One region of the Massilia oculi genome, then DNA from elsewhere that is predicted to be linked to it. Evidence: predicted binding sites of a transcription regulator. Region 1 holds the regulator's gene; the other holds the start of a gene.
What was found. The regulator sigma-54, encoded in region 1, starts transcription at its own class of promoters, with help from an activator protein. The targets are predictions, from matches to a motif close to TGGCANGNAANCTGCTTT.

Region 1 (7,297 bases):
GAGGCGCTGCGCGTGCGCAGCCAGGCGCTCACCGTGCTGCCCGATGAAGAAATCGTGAAGACCGATCTGCCGATCGACATGCAACTTGGCGCGTCCACGCTCAAGGGCACCGGCATGGTCGCCAACAATGCGACCCAGCAGATGCACCTGTCCAGCCGCGGCCAGATCGTCTATCCGCCACGCCAGCGCTGATCCTTGAACGACGTGCGCCGCGTGCCAACCCGAGACCCGTTTCCAACCATGAAAAAACTCCTTGCTGCCGCTTTCCTTTCCCTGCTGTCGCTGACCGCGGCCGCCGAGCGCGCCGACTCGCTCAAGCCGGCCACCATCGAATACGACTCCGCCGACGTCGACGGCATCACGGGCACCCGCGTCTTCACCGGCAACGTGGTCCTGACCCGCGGCACGCTGCTGCTCAAGGCCGACCGCGCCGTGGTCAACGAGTCGCCGGAAGGGTATATGAGCGTGACGCTCACCGCGTCCAACGGCAAGCTGACCACCTTCCGCCAGAAGCGTGACGGCGGCCCCGACCTGTGGGTCGAAGGCCAGGCCGAGCGCATCGAGTACGACGAGCGTTCCGAGCTGGTGCGCCTGTACTCGAACGCCCTGATCAAGGAGCTCGAGAATTCGCGCATGACCAACCAGATCACCGGACCTTTCATCTCCTACGACAACCGCAAGGAAGTGGCCACCGTGCGCAACGACGTCAGCGGCCAGACCAAGGCCGGCGGCGGACGCGGCACCCTGATCCTGTCGCCCAAGCGCGCCCCGGCCGGAGGCGCGCAATGACGGCGATCCCGATGGAGCTGGGCGATTGCAGCACCCTGGTCGTCAAGGGCCTGCAGAAAAGCTATGGCAAGCGCCTGGTGGTGCGCGATGTGTCGCTGCAGGTCGAATGCGGTGAAGTGGTCGGCTTGCTGGGTCCGAACGGCGCCGGCAAGACCACGTCGTTCTACATGATCGTCGGCCTGGTGCCGTCGGATGCCGGCTCGATCGACATCAACGGCACCGACATCACCAGCCTGCCGATCCACCGCCGCGCGGTATTGGGCCTGTCCTACCTGCCGCAGGAGGCGTCGGTGTTCCGCAAGCTGACGGTGGAAGAGAACATCCGCGCCGTGCTCGAGCTGCAGAAGGACAACGGCAAGCCGCTGTCGAAAGACCAGATCAACGAGCGCCTCGACACCCTGCTGGCCGACCTGCAGATCGAGAAGCTGCGCGAGAATCCGGCGCTGTCGCTGTCGGGCGGCGAGCGCCGCCGCGTGGAAATCGCGCGCGCGCTGGCGACCAATCCGCGCTTCGTGCTGCTCGACGAACCGTTCGCCGGCGTCGACCCGATCGCCGTGATCGAGATCCAGCGCATCGTGCGCTTCCTGAAGGAGCGCCGGATCGGCGTTTTGATCACCGACCACAACGTGCGCGAGACGCTCGGCATCTGCGACCGCGCCTACATCATCAACCAGGGCGCGGTGCTTGCCTCCGGCCGCCCTGACGACATCATCGCGGACGAGTCGGTCCGCCGCGTGTACCTGGGTGAACACTTCCGCATGTGAGCGACGCCTAGATGAAACAGTCCCTGCAACTTCGCACTTCGCAGCACCTCGCGCTTACGCCGCAACTGCAGCAGTCGATCCGGTTGCTGCAACTGTCGACGCTCGAGCTGCACCAGGAGATCGAGCAGATACTGGGCGATAACCCCTTGCTCGAGCGGCTCGACGATCCGCTCGACCGTTCGGTACGCTTGCTGGCCGATGGCGCGATCAACAATGCGCCCGCCAACGGCGAGGCGCCACCGGCCCCCGGCCAGCAGGCCGAAGGCCAGGACGCGCCGGCGCAGGAGGGCGAGGGTTTCGAGAACGGCGCGGACCACGATCGCTTTGATGCCGACTGGAGCGAAGGCGGCGCGCCATCGTCGGGCGGCGGCGAGGACGAGGACGGCCGCCCGCAACTGGAAGCCTGCGCTATAACCCTGCGCGAACATCTGATGGAGCAGGTGCGCGAAGCCACCTTGTCGGCGCGCGACCGTGCGCTGGCCGAGCTGGTGATCGATGCGCTGGACGACAACGGCTACCTCGAGGAGCCGCTCGACGAGATCCACGCCAGGCTGCCCGAAGAGCTCGGGATCGAGATCGACGAATTGCGCTGCGCGCTGGCGCTGGTGCAGAGCATGGACCCGGTGGGCGTCGGCGCGCGCAGCGCGGCCGAGTGCCTGGCGCTGCAGATCCGGCGCATGCCCGGTGTGCCGCTGGTGACGCGGCGCATGGCGCTGACCATCGTCGAGGGTTACCTGAGCTGGTTCGCCCAGCGCGAATACAGCAAGCTGAAGAAGGCGCTCGACTGCGACGACGAAGACTTGCGCGAGGTGCAGGCCGTGGTGCGCCAATGCAATCCGCACCCGGGCGCGGCGTTTGCCTCGAACGTGTCGGACTACGTGGTGCCGGACGTGATCGTGCGCCGTTCCAAGAGCGGCTGGGCGGTCACCCTGAACCCGGACGTGATGCCGCGCCTGCGCGTGAACAGCCTGTACGCCAGCCTGCTCAAGCAGGGCAAGAGCGAGGCGCAGATGGGCGCGCAGATGCAGGAAGCGAAGTGGCTCATCAAGAATATGCGCCAGCGATTCGACACCATCCTGCGTGTGGCGGAGGCGATCGTCGAGCGCCAGCGCAATTTTTTCTCGCATGGCGCGGTTGCCATGCGGCCCCTTGTTTTACGTGAGATAGCTGATACACTAGGCCTACACGAGAGCACAATTTCTCGTGTCACAACGCAGAAATACATGCTGACCCCGCACGGCATGTTTGAGTTGAAGTATTTCTTCGGCAGCCACGTTGCCACCGAGGCGGGAGGCGAAGCATCCTCGACGGCAATCCGTGCGCTCATCGCACAATTGACAGGAGCAGAAGACCCTAGGAACCCATTGTCCGACAGCAAGATCGCGGAGATGCTCGGGGAACAAGGCATGGTCATCGCGCGCCGGACGGTTGCAAAATACCGTGAAGCCCTCAAGATACCCCCTGTAAGCCTCCGCAAGTCCTTGTAACTGCGCCGTCCACACCCGTCGTGCCTTGTCGCGTTGGTGTGGTCCACACGGTGCAACCTTTTCAAAGGAGTGTGTATGAACCTCACAATCAGTGGCCATCATCTCGAAGTAACCCCCGCCATCCGTGAATACGTTCAGAATAAGCTCGAGCGCATCATTCGCCATTTCGACCAGGTGATCGACACCCACGTCTTCCTGGCCGTCGACAACCTCACTGAAAAAGAAAAAAGGCAGAAAGCAGAGATCAACGTCCAGGTGTCGGGCAAGACCCTGCACGTGGCAAGCGTCGCGCAAGACCTGTACGCCGCGATCGACACGCTGATGGATAAACTGGACCGACAGATCCTCAAACACAAGCAGCAATTGAAAGACCATAGCCGTACCTCGATCAAACGCATGCCGGAAATCGGCGGCGAAGACGCTGCTGTCGCCTGATCAGGCGCAGGGCTCACACTAGCTAAGGGCGTCTGAGGGGACGCCCTTTTTGCATCCAGCGTTTCAGTTCTACCCGAGGCGCGTGTTCGGTAAAATGCAGGTCTCTTCATGATGGATCAACCCATGACCGACCACGTCCTGACCCGCATCGCCAACCGCACCGGCATCATCACACTGGACCGCCCGAAGGCGCTCAATTCGCTGTCGCTCGAGATGGTGCGCGCATTGACCGACATCCTCCTTGGCTGGCGCGACAATGGGCGGGTCGATGCAGTCGTGCTCACCAGCAGCAGCGAGAAGGCCTTGTGCGCGGGCGGCGACATTCGCTTCTTCCATGAAGTCGGACAGAAGGGGCCGACCGGCGGCAGCGCGCTGCTCGAGGATTTCTTTACCGAAGAATACGCGCTGAACCACCTGATCCACTTCTATCCCAAGCCCTATATCGCCATCATGGACGGCGTCGTGATGGGCGGCGGCATGGGCATCGCCCAGGGCGGGCCGGATTGCGGCCTGCGCATCGTGACCGAACGAACGAAGATGGCCATGCCCGAAGTGAACATCGGCCTGTTCCCGGACGTCGGCGGCAGCCACTTCCTGTCGCATGCGCCGGGCCGGCTCGGCAACTACCTGGGCCTGACCGGCCTGACGATCAAGGCCGCCGACGCGCTCTACGTGGGCCTGGCCGACGTGTTCGTGCCCAGCGCCGAGCTGCCGGCCCTGAACGCGTTGATCGAGACGACCGGCGGCGCCGCACTTCCCGCCGCCATCCGCGCCTTCGCCGCGCCGTTCGCGCAAGCGGCAGGCGAGAGCGAGCTGCAGGCCCGGCGCACGCTGGTCGATACCCACTTCGGCGCCGGCTCGGTCGCCGCCATCATGGCCTCGCTCGAACGCGACGAGACGCCGTTTGCGCAGCAAGCCCTGAAGGCGATGCGCCAGCGCTCGCCGCTGTTGATGTGCGTGACCCACGAGCTGCTGGCGCGCGGCGCTGCGCTGTCCGTGGCCGATTGCCTGCGCATGGAGCGCTCGCTGGTGCGCCGCAATTTCGAGCATGGCGAAGTGCTCGAAGGCATACGCGCGCTCGTTATCGACAAGGACAATGCGCCGCAATGGAATCCGCCGGCGCTCGAACAGGTCACGCCCGACATGGTGGCGCGCTTCTTCGAACCGGTGTGGCCTGGTCACGCGCATCCGCTCAGGCATCTCGCATAAGCGGGAGCATGCATATCGATTTTTGCGTGACAGCGCATCGACGAGGTGTGAACATCGGGTCTTCATGACTCGAAAGGAAGACCGATGCGCCTGCGTGCCCTGCTGATCTCGATGACGCTATGCGGCGGCGCCGTCGCGCAAGATTACCAGCCGGCCTTCGATCCGAGCCGGCTCAAGGGCCCGGCCGCAGGGCCGGCCAGCGAGATCATGGTGCTCGGTTCGCCCCACCTGTCGCAACTGCCCAAGACCTTCCAGCCATCGAGCCTGTCCCTGCTGAACGACCGGCTCGCGGGCTGGAAGCCGCAGGCGATCGCGGTCGAGGAGCGTTCCGGGCCGCAGTGCGACTTCATGCACCGCTACGTGGAGCGTTACCGGGAGGCGATCGACAGCTATTGCTGGGACACCGCGCCGGCCAGGGCCGCCACCGGGCTCGATGTCCCGCAAGCCACTGCCGAAGCCGAAAAGCTGCTCGCCGCCTGGCCCGCGGCGCCATCAAGCGCCCAGCGGCGGCGCCTGGCGGCCGTATTCCTGGCCGGTGGCGAATCCACCTCGGCCATGGTCCAGTGGCTGCGTTTGCCCGCCGCCGAGCGCCACGCAGGCGATGGCCTGGATGAGGTCCTGGTCGCCCGGCTGCACCGGCTCGAGGTCCGTCCCGGTGAAAGCGTGATGATCGCGGCGCAGCTGGCGGCCCGCCTGGGGCATGACCGCGTGCATGCGATGGACGACCAGACGGCGGGCCGGCCCTACACCGACCGCAAGGCCGCCGGCGAGGCGATCATGAAGGCCTGGGACAATCCGGCCAACAAGCAGCGCGAGGAACAGGACAAGGTCCTGAAGCAGGAACTGGGCAGCGCCGAAGGCGTGCTGGCGCTGTACCGCGCCTATAACTCGCCGGCCCATGTCGCGGCGACCTTCGAGATCGATTTCGGCGCCGCCATGAACGAGCCGTCGCCGCAGCGCTTCGGCCGCAACTACGTGGGCTACTGGGAAACGCGCAACCTGCGCATGGCGGCGAACATCCGCGACGTGGTGGGCGTGACGCCGGGCACGCGCCTGCTGGTCATCGTCGGGGCGTCTCACAAGGGCTACCTGGAAGCCTACCTGCACCAGATGCACGATGTGCGCTTGGTGGATACGGCGCAGGTGCTGCGTTGATTCGCGCCGCCTGACTGCGCACGACGTCGGGTCGGCGGCACCGCCGCCAACCCTACCGCAGCATTATGCCGCCGGATTCTTCGGCTGCTCCCGGTGCCGCACGATCACGCGCTCGGTATCGGCGAAGTGCGCGCCGAGATGCTCGGCCATGTACACCGAGCGGTGCTGGCCGCCGGTGCAGCCCACCGCCACCGTCAGGTAGCTGCGGTTGTCGGTCTTGAACGACGGCAGCCACTTGGCCACGAAGTTGCGGATGTCGGCCAGCATCTCGATCGCGCTCGGCTGGGCGTCGAGGAAGTCGATCACCGGCTGGTCCTTGCCGGTGAGGGGGCGCAGGGCCAGGTCGTAATACGGGTTCGGGATCGCGCGCACGTCGAACACGAAGTCGGCGTCGAGCGGCACGCCGACCTTGAAGGCGAACGATTCGAAGAACAGGGTCAGCGGCGCATGGGCGACCTCGGCCAGCTCCTTGATCCAGGCGCGCAGTTTATTGGCCGAGAGTTCCGAGGTGTCGATCACGTGGCCCAGGTTCTCGATCGACGACAGGCGCTCGCGCTCTTCGGCGATGCATTCGATCAGGGTGCGGCGCGAGGCCGGGTTCTCGCCCGGGCGCAGCTCGTGCGACAGCGGATGGCTGCGCCGCGTTTCCGAAAAACGCGCGACCAGCGAATGGGTGCTCGAGGTCAGGAACATGACCTTGACCGCATGGCCGTCCCCGCGCATGCGACGCACGCTCACCGGCAGTTCGACCAGCGATTCGGCGCTGCGCGCGTCGACCGCGACCGCCATCTTCGCGGCGCCGGTCTCGTTGACCGTATTGACGAGGGCCGGCAGCAGGGCCGGCGGCAGGTTGTCGACGCAGTAGTAACCCGCGTCTTCCAGGACATTCAGGGCCACGGATTTGCCCGAGCCCGAGATGCCGGTGATGAGGACGATGTGCATGCGGCGATGATACCGCAACCTTCAGCCGATGGCACGCCGCCGGGCCGTCGATAGCGGTTCCTCAGTTGTTCAATCTGCGCTCATCGCCTGGCGCTGGCGCTCCATGAATTCCTGCAGCGTGTCGATGCCGCGCAGTTGCAGGATCGTGTTGCGCACCGCGGCCTCGAGCAGCACCGCGATGTTGCGGCCGGCCGCCACCGGAATGACGACCTTGCGGATCGGCAGGCCCAGCACGTCCTCGGTCGGGAAGTGGAAGGGCAGGCGCTCGACCTCCTCGTCCAGCGCGCCGCGCTTGACCAGGTGCACGATCAGCTTGAGGCGCATCTTGCGCCGCACAGCCGTCTCGCCGAAGATCGCCTTGATGTCCAGCAGACCCAGGCCGCGCACTTCGAGCAGGTTCTGCAGCAGCGGCGGGCAGCGGCCCTCGATCATGTTCGGCGCGATGCGCGAGAATTCCACGGCGTCGTCGGCCACCAGGCCGTGCGAGCGCGAGATCAGTTCCAGGCCCAGTTCGCT
Region 2 (7,297 bases), 310 kb from region 1:
GCGTGCGGCCGCGCCTGAGCGCCACCGTGCCCAGGCCGATGTAGACGACCAGCGCCACCAGCTTGGCGGTCAGCCACGGCGCCTGGCCCGGGTACTGGCTGCTCCATACCGCCAGGCCGATGGCGCTGCCCAGCAGCAGCGTGTCGATCACGTGCGGCGCGATCCTGACCCAGCGCCGCTGCAGGTGGCGCGATTCGGCCAGCATCCACAGGCCGCGGACAAGAAACAGCGCGCCGCTCAGGACGGCGAAGGTCATGTGGACGTGCTTGAGGGCGTAGTAACTCATCATGAGGCCGGGACTGGTTGCGACCCCGGCAGTATGCCTGAGCCGGCCCCGCGAACGCCTCTTTTCAAAGGCCCGGTCAGCCGCACTCGCCGACGTAGTGGCACGACTCGCAGCGCGAGCAGCCATCGACCTTGCGCAGCGCCAGCGCGCCGCATTCCGGACATTTGGCGCCGTTCAGGACGGGCAGTGGCTCGGGCGGCGTCTCGGCCTGCAAGCGCGGCCCCAGCTCTGGCATGGCGTCGTGCATGCGCCGTTCGAAGCTGCGCGCGAGCGCCTCCACCGGCACCTGGTTGCCCTGCTCGTCGAGGAAGCCGCGCCGGATCAGCATGCGCTGCAGCATGAAGGCGATCGCCGCGACTTCGGAGTCGTGGTACACCGGCACCTGCACGCCATCGTCGCGCACGATATGGCCACAGCGTACCGGGCCTTTTTCCCACACCACCTCGCGCATGTCGGCCAGCGCCCGCGCGATCGGGCCGCCGGCGCGCGCCACCATCGACAGCAGCCGCATCGAGGCCGTGATCCACTGGTGGCCGCCGGTGCGCTGGTTGGCCGGCATGAAGAATTCAAAGGGACGCTCGACCGTCACCCGGCGGCCTTCCCATGCTCCTTCGGCGCGCAGGAAGCTCACCGTCAGGTAGGCGGTCTTGCGGCCTTCCTGGGTCGAGTACTCGATCTTCGAGGTCACCGATTCCAGCTCGCCCAGCGGGCGATGCTCGAAGCGCTTGCGCAGCGGGTCGTCGTCCGATGGGGGCTGCGTTGCAGCTGGCGCGACTGATAAAACACTCCCCAGCACCGCGTTCGGGCGATAGGTCGCCAGTCCCTTCAGGCCGCCGCGCCAGGCTTCCAGGTACAGGTCGCGGAAATCCTCGTAGGGATAATCCTCGGGCACGTTGACGGTCTTCGAGATCGCGGTGTCGATGAAGGGCTGGACCGCCTCCACCATGCGCAGGTGGTCCAGCGCGCGCATCTCGAGCGCGCTGACGAAGCTCGGGGCAAGGGGGCGTCGCCATGCAGCTGGCGGTACCGGCGCCAGGCGTGGTCGCATACCTCGTAGCTGCGCGTGCCGCCGTCCGCCGTGCGCTTCCTGCGCCGGTAGGTCCAGGAATAGGGCGGCTCGATGCCGTTCGAGGCATTGTCGGCGAAGGCCAGCGAGATGGTGCCGGTCGGCGCGATCGACAGCAGGTGCGAGTTGCGGATGCCGTGGGCGCGGATGCCGTCGAGGAGGGCTTGCGGCAGGCGTGCGACGAATTGTCCGCGCAGGTATTTGTCGGCGTCGAACAGCGGAAAGGCGCCTTTTTCACGCGCCAGTTCGATCGAGGCCGCGTAGGCCGCGTCGCGCAGTTCGGTCGCAATGCGCGCCGCCATGGCCCGGCCTTCGTCGGCGTCGTAGCGCAGGCCCAGCATCGCCAGCGCGCTGCCCAGGCCCAGGAAGCCCAGCCCGATGCGGCGCTTGGCGCGCGCCTCTTCGGCCTGCTGCGGCAGCGGCCATCGGGTGGCGTCGAGCACCAGGTCGAGCATGCGCACCGCGGTGGCGGCTACCTCGCGCAGGCGTTCGAGGTCCAGCCGCGCCTCCGGCGTGAACGGCGCATCGACGAAGGCGGTGAGATTGAGCGAGCCGAGATCGCAGCAGCCATACGCCGGCAGCGGCTGCTCGCCGCAGGGATTGGTGGCGCGCAGCTCTTCGGCGTACCAGAGGTTGTTCTCGGCATTCATGCGGTCGATGAACAGCACGCCCGGCTCGGCATGGTCGTAGGTCGAGACCATGATGCGTTCCCAGAGCTCGCGCGCGCGCAGGCTGCGGTAGACCCACAGGCCGTCGTCCCTGCGGTGGCCGCCGGCGGCCACGTCCTCGTCGCCCGGCTCGGCCGGGTGCACCAGCGCGAACGCCTCGTCCGCCTCGACGGCGCGCATGAAGGCGTCGGTCACGCCGACCGAGATATTGAAATTGGTGAGACGGCCCGTGTCCTTGGCCGCGATGAAGCGTTCGATGTCGGGATGGTCGATCCGCAGCACGCCCATCTGGGCGCCGCGCCGCGCGCCGGCCGATTCCACCGTGCGGCAGGAGGCGTCGAATACTTCCATGTACGACACCGGACCGGAAGCGCGCGAGGCGGTGCCGGCCACCTTGCTGCCCAGCGGGCGGATCGCGGAAAAGTCGTAGCCGACCCCGCCGCCGCGGCGCATGGTCTCGGCGGCTTCGCTGAGCGCGGTATAGATGCCGGGCAGGCCGTCGCTGGTGCCGGAGATCGCGTCGCCGACCGGCTGGACGAAACAGTTGATGAGGGTGGCCGAGAGGCCAAGGCCGGCGGCGGACGCGATCCGGCCGGCGGGAACGAAGCCCTGCTGCTGGGCCTCCAGGAAACGGCGCTCCCATTCGGCGCGTTGCGGTTCGAGGGCGGCCAGGGCGCGTGCGATGCGCCGCTGCACGTCCCCGATCGTGCGTTCGTCGCCGCGCGCGTATTTTTCGCGCAGCACGTCGAGCGACACTTCCTGCGCGGGCAGGGTGCCGGTCCGTGATTCTGGTGCATTCATGCCGGTTGCCCTATCCATGAATGCACCCGCCGTCAGGGTTTGTTGATCGGCGTATCGCCCGATTTGTCGAGACTCGGCGGCAGCACGATGGTCGGATCTTCGGGCTGGGCCGGGAATGGGGCCGTGGCCGACGGCGCCGCGCCCGCTGGCGGGGGGCCGATGCCGACGAGGTGGACGATGCGCCGGACCCCAGGCGGGCTTCGAGTTCGATCACGCGCAGCTCAAGCGCTTCCAGCTTGGCGCGGGTCTTGGCCAGCACCTGGGCCTGGATGTCGAATTCCTCGCGCGTAACCAGGTCGAGCTTGGCGAAGCCCGAGGTCATCGCCGCCTTGACGTTGCGCTCGATGTCCTTGGCCGGGCCACTTTCCAGTGCCTGGTTGATCTTGCCCTGCAAATCGCTGAAGAAGTTGCTGTTGTTCATGTCCCTATCCCTTTCTGCCGAGGTTGTATGCACCACGGCGGTGCAAACGAGCCTGATTTGGTGCGTCACGCAACACGGCGGACGCCGTTCGCGCTCGATTGTATTGAAGCAAATCGTAAGTGGGGCGTGTTTACAAAAAAAACAAGGCTATTTTCACTGTTTTTATGAGCTGGCACACATCCTGCTAAACGAAGAAGGAGATAACGCACCAATAAAGGAATTCCAAACGCAGTAACTGTCCAAGGGGGTTTGTCATGAAGTGCAATGCAAAAATCAACGCGATCAGTCTGGCGATTCTGGCTTTTACCAGTTTCCCGGCCATGGCACAGGAACAACCCGCTGAACATCAGGTGAGCTACAACGTGGCCCTCACCAGCGACTACCGTTACCGCGGCCTGTCGCAAACCGATTCCGACCCCGCCCTGTCCGGCGGCGTCGACTACGTACATGGCCCAACAGGCTTCTACGTAGGCACCTGGCTCTCCACTATCAAGTGGACGAAGGACCTGGGTGGCGACGGCAATCTTGAATGGGATGTGTATGCCGGCAAGCGTGGCCAGTTGACCGATGAGGTCAGCTACGACGTCGGCGGCCTGTATTACTGGTATCCAGATAACAGCCTGGATCCGAACGCAAATACTTTTGAAATTTACGGCAAGCTCGGCTTCGGCCCTGCGTATATCAAGTATTCGCACTCGACGACCAATCTGTTCGGCACCGCCGACAGCAAGCGCAGCGGTTATCTGGACGTGGGCGCCGACATCGACGTCAGCAACGGCTTCCTGCTGAACCTGCAGATCGGCCGCCAGCGCGTGAAGAACAACAGCCCGGCGTCCTACACGCACTACAAGATCGGCGTGACAAAGGACTTTGGGGTCGCCACCGTGGCCCTGGCCTGGCACAAGGCGAATACCGACGCCTACCTGAGTCCGGAAGGCAAGAACCTGGGCAAGTCAGCCGCCGTGCTGTCCGTGTCAAAAACTTTTTGATAGCAAAAGAGGCAATACCATGAAAATGATTACCGCCATCATCAAGCCCTTCAAGCTCGACGAAGTGCGTGAAGCGCTGTCGGAAATCAACGTGCAAGGCATGACGGTGACCGAAGTGAAGGGTTTCGGTCGCCAGAAGGGTCACACCGAGCTGTACCGTGGCGCCGAGTACGTTGTCGATTTCCTGCCCAAGATCAAGATCGAAGCCGCCGTCGACGATGCCATCGTCGACCAGGTGATCGATGCGATCCAGGGCGCCGCCCGCACCGGCAAGATCGGTGACGGCAAGATCTTCGTGGCCGACCTGACCCAGGTCATCCGTATCCGTACCGGCGAGACCGGCAACGACGCACTGTAAGAAGGAACGTGTTCATGAAGCATATAACGACAAAAATCCTGACCGCCATGCTGGGCCTGGGCCTGGCCCTCCCGGCCATGGCGGCGCCGTCCATCAACAAGGGGGATACCGCCTGGATGTTCGTTGCCACCCTGCTGGTCATCATGATGGTGATCCCGGGCCTGGCGCTGTTCTACGGCGGCATGGTGCGCGCCAAGAACATGTTGTCGGTCCTGATGCAGGTCATGATGGTGTTTTCGCTGATCATCGTGCTGTGGTGCCTGTACGGTTACTCACTCGCCTTTACCTCCGGTAACGCCTTCATCGGCGGCTTCGACCGCGCCTTCCTGCAAGGCATCTGGGACCCGGTCGCCGGCACCTTCTCGATGGGCGCCACCTTCACCAAGGAGGTGATGATCCCCGAGTTCATCTTCGTCGCCTTCCAGGGCACCTTCGCCGCCATCACCTGCGCGCTGATCGTCGGCTCGTTCGCCGAGCGCGCGCGCTTCGCGGCGGTGCTGGCCTTCGTGGTGATCTGGTTCACCTTCGCCTACCTGCCGATGGCGCACATGGTCTGGTTCTGGGCCGGTCCTGACGCGATCACCGATGCCGCCTCGCTGGCCACCGTCAGCGCCGGCGCCGGCTACCTGTGGCAGCAGGGCGCGCTCGACTTCGCGGGCGGCACCGTGGTGCACATCAATTCCGCGGTCGCCGGCCTGGTTGGCGCCTACGTGATCGGCAAGCGTGTCGGCTACGGCAAGGAATCGATGGCCCCGCACTCGCTGCCGATGACCATGGTCGGCGCCTCGCTGCTGTGGGTCGGCTGGTTCGGCTTCAACGCCGGTTCGGCGCTCGAAGCGGGCGACATCGCGGCGCTGGCCTTCATCAACACCCTGCTGGCAACCGCCGCCGCCACCGTGTCGTGGGCGGCCGGCGAGTGGCTCTTCAAGCGCAAGCCATCGATGCTGGGCGCCGCCTCGGGCGCCATCTCGGGCCTGGTGGCGATCACCCCGGGCGCCGGTTTCGTCGGTCCGATGGGCGCCTTGGTCATGGGCCTGCTGGCTGGTATCATCTGCCTGTGGGGCGTGACCGGCCTGAAGCGCATGCTGCGCGCCGACGATTCGCTCGACGTGTTCGGCGTGCACGGCGTGGGCGGCATCCTGGGGGCGCTGCTGACCGGCGTGTTCGCGGCGCCGTCGCTGGGCGGCCAGGGCGTGTGGGACTACACCACCAATGCCATGGCCACCGGCTACTCGATCGGCAGCCAGGTGCTGGTGCAGGCGCACGGCGTGGTCGTGACCGTCGTCTGGTCGGGCATCGTCGCCTTCATCGCCTTCAAGCTGGTCGACATCGTGATCGGCCTGCGCGTGCCTGAAGACGAAGAGCGCGAAGGCCTGGACATCACCAGCCACGGCGAATCGGCGTACCGTTACTGATATAGCCGAGCAGCACTAGCACGTTAGCAGCAAGCACGTCGTCCCCGCGCAGGCGGGGACCCAAGTTGCCAGCATGGCGGCTACGTTATAACGTAGTGCCAGTGCAAATAACCTTGGGTCCCCGCCTTCGCGGGGAGTCTTTTTGGCAGTGGCAAAAAAGACGTTTTTGCTTCTTTGGTAACACCTCTTTAAAAAGGCCAGGTGCACCCCATATGACAGATCCAACTTAACAAATAACAAACGGCGCAAGAAGTCGCGCATAACAGGGAAGTCCACATACATGGTTCCGCACCTCGCCACCGCCCAGACCGGTCCTCTGCTCGACCTGGAAAAGAAAATCCTCGAAGCCACCCCCGCCATCGAGCGCTGGTTCCGGCTCGAGTGGCAGGAGCATACGCCGCCGTTCTATTGCTCGGTCGACCTGCGCAATGCGGGTTACAAGCTGGCGCCGGTCGACACCAACCTGTTCCCGGGCGGCTTCAACAACCTGCCGACCGAAATGCTGCCGCTGACGGTGCAGGCCGCCATGGCCGCGATCGACAAGTATTGCCCGGACGCGCGCAATCTGATCCTGGTGCCCGAGACGCATACGCGCAACCCGATGTACCTGCAGAACGTGGCGCGCCTGATGCAGATCTTCCGCCAGACCGGCCTGCACGTGCGCCTGGGATCGTTCTCGCCGGAGGTCACCGAACCGACGCCGTTGGCGCTGCCTGACGGCAATATGTTGGTGGTCGAGCCGCTGGTGCGCTCGGCGAACGGGCGCCGCGTCGGCCTGGCCGATTTCGACCCCTGCACCATCCTGCTCAACAACGATCTGTCGGCCGGAATCCCGGCCATCCTCGAGAACGTGCACGAGCAGTCGCTGCTGCCGCCGCTGCACGCCGGCTGGGCGCTGCGCCGCAAGAGCAACCACCTGAAGGCGTTCGACGAGGTGGCCAAGAAGTTCGGCAAGCTGATCGACATCGATCCGTGGCTGGTCAATCCGCTGCACAGCAAGTGCGGCGAAGTCGACCTGCGCGAGAACGTCGGCACCGAGGAGCTGGCCGACAACGTCTCGGCGCTGTTCTCGAAGATCAAGAAGAAATACAAGGAATACGGCATGAAGGAGCGCAAGCCCTTCGTGATCCTGAAGCCCGACGCCGGCACCTATGGCATGGGCGTGATGACGATCAAGGATGCGAGCGAAGTGCGCGACCTGACCCCGGCCCAGCGCGCGCGCATGTCGGTGATCAAGGATGGCGTGGCGGTGACCGACCTGATCATCCAGGAAGGCGTGCCGACCTTCGAATC

Region 2: DIR46_RS10115 (TorF family putative porin) is a predicted target of sigma-54. The motif match lies at 3,413-3,430, and genes of this name have one in related genera.

The regions. Positions count from the first base shown of each region.
Region 1 is NZ_CP029343.1:2,487,225-2,494,521, reverse strand. It holds gene lptC (LPS export ABC transporter periplasmic protein LptC) at 1-192, shown strand, start outside; gene lptA (lipopolysaccharide transport periplasmic protein LptA) at 241-789, shown strand; gene lptB (LPS export ABC transporter ATP-binding protein) at 801-1,553, shown strand; gene DIR46_RS11515 (RNA polymerase factor sigma-54) at 1,565-3,040, shown strand; gene hpf (ribosome hibernation-promoting factor, HPF/YfiA family) at 3,116-3,475, shown strand; gene DIR46_RS11505 (enoyl-CoA hydratase/isomerase family protein) at 3,599-4,684, shown strand; gene DIR46_RS11500 (DUF5694 domain-containing protein) at 4,769-5,839, shown strand; gene rapZ (RNase adapter RapZ) at 5,903-6,781, opposite strand; gene hprK (HPr(Ser) kinase/phosphatase) at 6,851-7,297, opposite strand, start outside.
Region 2 is NZ_CP029343.1:2,174,483-2,181,779, reverse strand. It holds gene DIR46_RS10130 (SirB2 family protein) at 1-289, opposite strand, end outside; partial or broken gene DIR46_RS10125 (adenosylcobalamin-dependent ribonucleoside-diphosphate reductase) at 363-2,821, opposite strand; partial or broken gene DIR46_RS27245 (accessory factor UbiK family protein) at 3,012-3,242, opposite strand; gene DIR46_RS10115 (TorF family putative porin) at 3,497-4,231, shown strand; gene glnK (P-II family nitrogen regulator) at 4,251-4,589, shown strand; gene amt (ammonium transporter) at 4,604-6,004, shown strand; gene gshA (glutamate--cysteine ligase) at 6,285-7,297, shown strand, end outside.